DNA from 4 places in the Mesorhizobium sp. M1322 genome. Region 1 is predicted to be linked to each of the others. Evidence: predicted binding sites of a transcription regulator. Region 1 holds the regulator's gene; each other region holds the start of a gene.
The links. Region 1 encodes PhoB, which activates phosphate uptake and scavenging genes when phosphate is short. Its sites were predicted from a motif close to TGTCATNNANCTGTCAT; they were not measured.

Region 1 (2,197 bases):
AATCCCGACGACAAGCGCACCCAGGACTACATCACCGGCCGGTTCGGCTGAGCGGTCCGGCGGCGAATTTCGAACACGAGGACAGTATCATGGGTGAACACACCGTCGCATCTTTCGACGAGGAACTGGAGCACATCGACAGGCTGATCCGCGACATGGACGAGCTCGCCGCCGCGATGGTCGCAGCCTCGATCCGCGCGTTGCTTGCGTCAGACAATGCGATGGCGCAGCGTGTCGTCTCGGACGACGCCATCATGGATGCGCGGCAGCGCGAACTCGACGATAGCGCGATCACGCTGATCGCCAAGCGGCAGCCGATGGCGCAAGATCTGCGCGCCGTGGTTGGCGCAATCCGCATGGCCGGCGATCTCGAGCGCATCGGCGATTTGGCCAAGAACATAGCCAAGCGGGTCAGCGCAGTCGGGCAGAGCGCCACGCCGCGTAATCTGTCGCACGGTATCGACGCGATGGCGGATCTCGTTCTTGTGCAGCTCCGCGGGGTGGTTGAGCACTATGTGTCGCGCAATGCCGGCGCGTTGAAAGAACTGCGCGCCGATGACCAGAAGATCGACGTGAAATACACGGCGGTTTTTCGCGAACTCCTGACCTACATGATGGAGGATCCGCGCAACATCACCGCCTGCACGCATCTTCTGTTCTGCGCCAAGAATCTCGAGCGTATCGGCGATCATGTCACCAACATCGCCGAAAACGCCTACTTTGTCGTGACCGGGCAGCAATTGCCGGCGGATCGCCCGAAGCTAGACGAAACGATGATGTCGGCGCCAGCGACATGACAGGAGTGACCGGCCGATGATCGCGCCGCGCATCATGGTGGTGGAGGATGAAGAGCCGCTGGGCGTCCTCCTTCGTTACAATCTGGAATCCGAGGGTTATCAGGTCGAGGTGGTGACGCGCGGCGACGAGGCCGAAATCCGGCTGCAGGAAAACGTGCCCGATCTTCTGGTGCTCGACTGGATGGTGCCGGCGGTTTCCGGCATCGAGCTTTGCCGGCGCCTTCGGGTGCGTCCGGAAACCGAGCGGCTGCCGATCATCATGCTGACCGCGCGCGGCGAGGAGAGCGATCGGGTGCGCGGCCTTTCCACCGGAGCCGACGACTATCTGGTCAAGCCGTTCTCCACGCCGGAATTCATGGCCAGGGTCAAGGCGCTGCTGCGCCGCGCCAAGCCGGAAGTGCTGTCCAGCGTGCTTAAGGTCGGCGACATCGTGCTCGATCGCGAATCGCACAGGGTCTATCGCAAGAAGAGCGAGATCCGGCTCGGGCCAACCGAGTTCCGGCTGCTCGAATTCATGATGCGGCACCCGGGTCGGGTCTTCTCGCGCAGCCAGTTGCTCGACAATGTTTGGGGCGAGACGATCTACATCGACGAGCGCACGGTGGACGTCCATGTCGGACGGTTGCGCAAGGCGGTCAACAATGGTCGCATGCCTGATGTCATCCGCACCATCCGCGGCGCGGGCTATGCGATCAGGGAAGACTAGCTGATATTCAGGGTGATGCCGGCCTGCGACCGGCGGCTTCCTGCGCTTCCGCTCATCACGTACCCAAAAGTACGCTCCGCTCCGGTTCTCGGAACCCACCATTCTCGACTCGGCCTGACCTGAATCAACGCACCCCAAGTCGCGATCCGGCGATCCCTGCCTTCGAATTCAAGCCACGTTCTTTCCGACCGAGCCGGCTCGCGCCTGGATGCCCGGCGCGAAAATCTCCTGGTCGACGAAGCTCAGCGCCCGCATGGCACAGCCTTCGCGGATCAGCGGCAGTTCGTTCGGCTCGGTGTCGAAGGAAATCGAACCCGAATGCTGGCCGCCGGCGGTCTGGGCGATGGCCTCGCGCAGGGCCGGTTCGATCAGGTCGAAGGCGGCAGCGCTGGCGCCGACCATGGCGACCGGCGCCGGATCGATCAGCGCGAACAGGCTGCCGAGCCCGAAGCCGAGTGCTTCGCCGGCCTTGCGGTAGGCTTCGCGCTCCGGTCCGTCCGTCTGGCGCGCCTGGGCCGCCAGTGCCCGCATCTCGGCGTCGCTGACATCGGCGACCGGCTCGGCGTTCTCGCTCAATTGCCTTGCGTTGCGCCAGATGGCGTAGTTGCCGGCATAGGCCTCGACGCAGCCACGCCGCCCGCAGCGGCAAAGCGCGCCGCCCGGCCGATGGATCATGTGGCCGAATTCACCGCCT
Region 2 (2,197 bases), on a different contig from region 1:
CGGCATTCTTCGCGATCTCTTGACCGGTGAGCCGTCGGTGCTGCTCAGACCGGAAATCTACGTCACCGCGGCCCTTGCAGGCGCAGCTCTTTTTACGCTCGGCGATATTGCCGGACTGCCGCCGCTTGCCTCGGGCCTGCTGGGCTTCGCGGCGGCTTTCTGTGTGCGCGGCGGCGCGCTCAAATTCGGCTGGGCTTTTCCGTCCTACAAGAGCAGGCCTGGTCGGCGGCCGGAAGATATTCCGTGAAATGAGAAGGAGTAGCAATAGTGAGTAGCAAATAGGGACAACAATCCGCAGCGAGTTGGCGGAACTCCCGCTACACGCTACTTCCTATTCGCTACTCCCTGGAATCTCACGCCGCGAAACGCTGGGCTTCCCCACCATAATAGTTGACGTAGCGGGCGCCGATCTCCTGGACCGGCATCACCACGAACACGTCGACCGTCGAGAATTCGCGGTCGATGACGCAGCCGTCGCCGATGCGCGCGCCGACGCGCAGATAGCCCTTGACCAGTGGCGGCATCGCCGAGATCGCGGCCTTGGCGTTGACCGCCTCGATCGGCATCAAATCCATGGAACAGTAGCGCCCGGCGACCGCGCGCACGTCCCAGGCCGAATTCGTCCGGCAGTGATGGGCGAGATAGGTCAGCGCTTCGGCGTGCGCCGCCGGAACAGTGCCGGGGAACGAGGCGCAACCGGTCATCACGCCGATCCCGTAATGGTTAATATAGGCCCAAATACCTTGCCAGAGCGCCTCAATGGTGCGCTTCGAGCGGTATTCCGGCAAGACGCAGGAGCGGCCGAGCTCGAGGAAACGCTGGCCGGGGTGGCGGGCGATGAGGTTGGTCAGCTCGAACTCGCCCTCGGAATAGAAGCCGCCGGCGGCTGCCGCGATTTCCTGCCGCAACAGGCGATAGGTGCCGACAATGCGGCGATGCTCGGGACCGGACAGCGAGGTGTCGAAGACGAGCAAATGATCACAAAGCGGATCAAAATGGTCGGCGTCGCGGCGGTCCTGCACCTGGAACAGGTTCTTCCTGGCGCCGAGCTCGTCATAGAACACCCGGTAGCGCACTTCCTGCGCGGCGGCGATCTCGGCCTCGTTGCGGGCGAGCCGCACTTCGAGATTGCCGATACGGCCGAGCGCTTCGCCTTTTATGACGGCATCGACGTTCCGCCCGGTGAGCAAAGCACCGCTGGCGTTCGGCCGAGCGTCACATTCCGGCATAACTGTATGCACGAGTGATTCTCCTTCGAGCCATCCCTCTTGGCACGGGGATACGGTGTAGGTGCAACAGGATTGTGACAGTACCGTGATACGGTGCTGCGGGCAATACTTCGTCGGCTGGGTAATCCTTTCAACCGGCTATGTTACGCAGGGAAGCCAGGAGGGACAGCCGGCGGATCACGCGGCGACGTGGCCCTCGATCGCATGGACAAGCGCGTCGGGGTCGAGCGGCTTGGTGACGAAGCCGCTGGCGCCATGGGCGAGCACGGCGTGGCGGGTCGTTTCCTGACTGTCCGCCGAAAGCACCATGATCGGAACCGGCGGCACGGCGGTTTCCTCCTCATGCCGGCGGATGGCGGCGATGGCGTCCAGCCCGTCCATGACAGGCATGTGCAGGTCCATCAGCACCACGTCGAAGCGGTGCTTGCGGCCGGTGCCAGTGACGGCCTCGACGGCGGCCTTGCCGTTGCCGACCACTTTCACTCGATGCCCGGCCTTTAGCAGCGTGGCGCGGGCAAGCATGGCGTTGATGTCGTTATCCTCGGCGATCAGCACGGACAGGCCCTGCTGGCGGCTGCTAATGGCGCGGACGGATGGTGCGCCGCGCTTTTCCGGCTGTGGCTGGAGGAGGGCGGGTACGCTGCTCGTCAAAAGGACGCGCAGCAGAGTCTCGCCACGCACCGGCCTTGCCAGGAAGGTGGCGTAGCCGCTGGCGCGGAACTCGCCCAGCATGCCGCGGTCGGTCGGCGCGATCAGCGTGATCGCCTCGCAGTCGGCAAAGCCGCTCTGGCGAAGGCGCTTGAGCAACCTGCCGTCGCCCTCCTCCATGGCCGCATCAACCAGAAGCACGTCGCAGCCTTCTGCGAAGGACGCTGCCTGGGCGGCGGTCGCAGCCAGATCGACCATGCCGCCATTGGCACGGATGGTGCGGGCGATGGCGTCGGCCTCGATGGCGTTCTTCGACAGGA
Region 3 (2,197 bases), on a different contig from region 1:
CTCGACGATCGCCGTGAACTGCCGGTCCTTCTTGTCCTTGAAGCCGACATTGCCGGGATTGATGCGGTACTTGGCCAGCGCCTCGGCGCAAGCCGGATGGTCGGCGAGCAGCTTGTGGCCGATATAGTGGAAATCGCCGACCAGCGGCACATCGATGCCGAGCCGTTCGAGCCGCTCGCGGATGGCGGGCACAGCGGCAGCACTCTCGTCACGGTCGACGGTGATGCGCACGATCTCGGAGCCGGCGCGATGCAGGGCCGCAACTTGAGCGACTGTCTGGTCGACATCGGCGGTGTCGGTGTTGGTCATCGACTGCACGACGACAGGGGCACCCCCGCCGACCATCACGCCGCCGACATCGACACCGACCGACGTGCGGCGCAGGAAGGGAGAAGAAAAATATCCGGTCATGGCCGGCTGCCCTTTGTTAGCGCCGAATTCCGGAATCGGTTTCCGGAAACAATCATGCGCAAAAATCAAAATACAGCGTCATTCGCGGGTCCGAAAGGAGGCGCGGCGCTGTAGAAGGTCCGGGCATGAGGTGGAGGAGCAAAGATGGCTTGTCAATGGCGGCAGGCAGGCAGACCTGCTAAATCGATAGCAGGAAGACGGCGCCAACCATTGTCGTGTCCATGTCGCTCGAACAAAATAAAGGGGATTCCAGCGGCATGGCTGCCACCGGAAGGATGGTCGCGCGCCGAAAGGGGCGCAGCTACCCCTGCGCATGCCCCCGAAAATCGGAATCGATTTTCGCTGGGGATCATGCGTCAAATCAGAAGTACTACAGCGTCCTTTGCGCGTCCAAATGACGCGCGGCGCTGTAGAAGAGCGTCAGTGCTTGGTCGGTTTCGCCTTCAGTTTTTCAATCTCGTCCTTGAGTGCCAGCTTGCGCCGCTTGAGATTCACGATTTCGAGGTCGTCGACCGATGGATGGTTCATCGCATCATCGATTTCGCGTTCGATGTCGCCGTGTTTCCGCTGCAGCTCATCAAGATGGGATGCAAGAGACATGATTGGTTCTCCCTTTCATGGTTTCCTCGATTGCAGCCGTCAAGGCGCGTCCACCGCAAGTCCGCTTCTGTGACGGCATAATGACAGTGTGCCACTATCGGGCATCGATGTCGAATGCTGCGTGGTAGCATTCCACGACAATACGAAATGTGATATTGGCTGCGCGCCGGTGCAAGATACCTCCGGCCTCGCCCAATCAGGCCCATTTTTGGGCGCCGCAGACGTGCAGACGGTAGATAATGTCCGAACAGGAACAGGCTGATATCCGCCTCGAATATTCTCGGCTGAAGCAGGAGCACGCCGATTTCGACGCGGCCATCAACGCGATGATCGCCATGAATTGCGACCCTCTGCAGATCCAGCGCATGAAGAAGAAAAAACTTTTCCTGAAAGACCGGCTGATGGCGCTGGAAGACCGGATCATCCCCGACATCATCGCGTGAGCGAATCCCACTTACCGTTGCGGCAAAAACCTGCTCATCCGGTGATCGAAAGCCTCGCGGCGCGTTCGCGCAGCAGGGCGATGAGATCGCCGGTCTTCTCCTCGGAAGTGTCGATTGGAACCACCAGGCATATCGTCGCCTCGACCTTGCCGGCAGCTGAAAAGACTGGCGCGGCAAGGCATTTTGTATAGGCGTCGACAAGACCTGAGGTTACACAGTAGCCGGCAGCCCCAGCCGTAGCGATATCGGCTATGAAGTCGTCCAGCAGCAATCTGCGGCCGTCTGGCAGGACGAGATCGTCCTCAGACACCATGTCTTCGACTACGGCCCTTTCGAAACCGGCGAGAAGCAACCGCCCGGATGCGGTCCAGGGAAGCGGGATCTGCAGACCTGTGGCCGAACTGATCCGGAACGGCCTGGTGCCCGGGCTTGAATGGACAATCGTGTAGCGGCCGCTTTGCAGCATGCACAATTCGGATGTCTCGCCTGTTTCGCGCGACAGATTGTCGACTTCCTGACGCCCTCGCCTGAGCAAGTCGTTGCCGCGCACATAGTCCATTCCGTAGAGATAAAGCTTCTTCCCGAAATAGACCCGATTGCCGTCGCCGGCCATTTCCAGCAGGCCCGCATCCACGAGCGAGCGCACGAGCGTGTAGATCGTCGAGCGCGGCGCATTCACTCCCTTGGCGAGATCACCAATCCCGATCGCGCGCTGGTTCGCGTGAAGAAACTCCAGGATATGG
Region 4 (2,197 bases), on a different contig from region 1:
GGCGGGGAACAGCGAAACTTTCTCGACACCGAGGACTTCCTTGATGTGGTCGGCGAAGCACTGGTAGTTGCGCAGACGGTCGGCTTCGTTCTCGCCGCCCAGAATGCCGACGCGGAACTCCTTCAGCTCCTGTGCATGGACCGCGCCCACCGCCATGGCGAGGATGGAAACGGCGCCGAAAAGTATCTTTCTGAACATTTCGTCTCTCCTGTTGGTTCCGGCGTCGCGCCGGCAGCGTTCGAATTTTGACAGCGCCCATGACGCGGGCTGGCGATCCAGGCGCTCTTTTGCCTGTCCATGACCTTCCGTATACCGGTATCCACTTGTCGGGATCATGGAGCTAGTAGCCAAGAAATGCAGGCTCGAGCGGTCCGGCGGATGCGGCGATTTTTTGCTTGATGGTGACGCTGGTCGAAGTGATGGCCTCGGAGATTTCGCCGCCATTGCTGTCGGCGCCATAGACCATGCGCACGGCCTCCCGGTTGAGCTCTTCGGGCGGGCCGTCGAACACCACCTTGCCGGCGGCCATGCCGATGATGCGCTTGCAATAGGTGCGCGCGGTGTCCAGCGTGTGCAGATTGGTGACGACGGTGAGGCCCTCGCGCAGATTGATGTCCTGCAGCGAATCCATCACCACCTTGGCGTTGAGCGGATCGAGCGAGGCGATCGGCTCGTCGGCGAGGATGACCTTCGGCTGCTGCATCATGGCGCGGGCAATCGCAACGCGCTGCTGCTGGCCGCCGGACAAGGTACCGGCCGGCTGCAGTGCCGTGCGGGCAATGTCGAGACGCTCGAGCGCGGCGATCGCCTCGGCCCGTTCCTCGCGGGAGAAGACGCCGAGTAGATTGACGACGGTCGAGCGGTGATTGAGCCGGCCGAGCAGCACGTTGGTCAGCACGTCGAGACGCGGCACCAGGTTGAACTGCTGGAAGATCATGGCGCAGTCGCGCTGCCAGCGCCTGAGCAGCGAACCGCGCAGGCCGGAGACTTCGGCGCCGTCAAAGAAAATCGACCCCTGGCTCGGATCGATGAGGCGGTTGATCATGCGCAAAAGCGTCGACTTGCCGGCGCCCGAACGGCCGATAATGCCGACCATCTGGCCGTGCGGGATCGAGATGTCGACGTTGCTGACGGCGGTGTTCCTGCCAAACCGGCGGGTGACGCCGCGGATTTCGAGCGTGGCTGAGGTTGCTGACATAGGCAAGTTCCAGTCCAGTCGCATTTCGAAGGTCGGTTAACCTTCGCTAGCGCAGCCGCATGAAACTGCGGTGTCGGATTGATGTCAGTTTTGTTACCGCCCACAGGCCAGAGACGGCGCGCCACCCCCTTCAGCCGCCGTACTTCTCCAGAAACGCTTCCGCCGAAAGCGCGCGAAAATCGCCCAGCGCGGCGCGCAGGCGGCCATGGTCCCAATCCCACCAGGCAAGTGCCTGATAGCGTTCCGCCGTGCGGTGGTCGAAGCGTTCGCGGATCGGCTTCGCCGGCACGCCGCCGACGATGGTGAAGGGCGCGACATCTTTCGATACTACGGCGCCGGCACCGACCGCCGCGCCGTCGCCCACGGTGACGCCAGGCAGGATGGTCGAGCCGTGGCCGAGCCAGGTGTCATGGCCGATGGTGACGCGTTTGGCGCGTCGCTGGGCGAAGAATTCGCTCTCGTGCTCGGCGTCGTCCCAATAGTCCGAGGCGCGATAGGTGAAATGGTGCAGCGTCGGCCGCCAGGTGGGATGATTGGTGGCGTTGATGCGCACATTGGCGGCGATGTTGGCGAATTTGCCGATCGTCGCGCACCAGACGCCGCAGTCCTGCATCATGTAGGAATAGTCGCCGAGCGTACTTTCGGAAACCCGGCAGCGGTCGGCGATCTCGGTCCAGCGGCCCAGCGTCGAGTTCTCGACTTCCGCCGTCTCGTGGACCAGCGGCGCTTCCGACAGTTTTCTGGTCATGCGGCGATTTTTCCGGCGGCAAAAGCGGTCACGTCGATGACGCGGTCGGCCACCGCCTCGCGCACGTCGTGGTCGTGGAAGATGCCAAGCAGGGCGACGCCTGCCGCCTTCTTGGCCGCGATCAGCGCAATCACCACGTCGCGGTTTCTGGCGTCGAGCGAAGCGGTCGGTTCGTCGAGCAGCAGGATCGGATGCTCGGTGATGAAGCCACGCGCGATATTGACGCGCTGCTGCTCGCCGCCTGAAAAGGT

Region 2: olsB (l-ornithine N(alpha)-acyltransferase) is a predicted target of PhoB. The motif match lies at 1,293-1,309, and genes of this name have one in related genera.
Region 3: NKH12_RS04980 (YdcH family protein) is a predicted target of PhoB. The motif match lies at 1,081-1,097, and genes of this name have one in related genera.
Region 4: phnC (phosphonate ABC transporter ATP-binding protein) is a predicted target of PhoB. The motif match lies at 1,269-1,285, and genes of this name have one in related genera.

What each region holds. Positions count from the first base shown of each region.
Region 1 covers NZ_JAMYLP010000025.1:24,441-26,637, forward strand. The annotation lists gene pstB (phosphate ABC transporter ATP-binding protein PstB) at 1-51, shown strand, start outside; gene phoU (phosphate signaling complex protein PhoU) at 90-797, shown strand; gene phoB (phosphate regulon transcriptional regulator PhoB) at 814-1,503, shown strand; gene NKH12_RS12300 (ROK family protein) at 1,672-2,197, opposite strand, start outside.
Region 2 covers NZ_JAMYLP010000009.1:102,588-104,784, forward strand. The annotation lists gene NKH12_RS05975 (trimeric intracellular cation channel family protein) at 1-247, shown strand, start outside; gene olsB (l-ornithine N(alpha)-acyltransferase) at 354-1,229, opposite strand; gene NKH12_RS05985 (hybrid sensor histidine kinase/response regulator) at 1,407-2,197, opposite strand, start outside.
Region 3 covers NZ_JAMYLP010000008.1:20,114-22,310, forward strand. The annotation lists gene ispG (flavodoxin-dependent (E)-4-hydroxy-3-methylbut-2-enyl-diphosphate synthase) at 1-411, opposite strand, end outside; gene NKH12_RS04980 (YdcH family protein) at 832-1,011, opposite strand; gene NKH12_RS04985 (YdcH family protein) at 1,251-1,454, shown strand; gene NKH12_RS04990 (IclR family transcriptional regulator) at 1,489-2,197, opposite strand, start outside.
Region 4 covers NZ_JAMYLP010000009.1:42,153-44,349, forward strand. The annotation lists gene phnD (phosphonate ABC transporter substrate-binding protein) at 1-198, opposite strand, end outside; gene phnC (phosphonate ABC transporter ATP-binding protein) at 341-1,198, opposite strand; gene NKH12_RS05665 (DapH/DapD/GlmU-related protein) at 1,329-1,946, opposite strand; gene phnL (phosphonate C-P lyase system protein PhnL) at 1,943-2,197, opposite strand, start outside.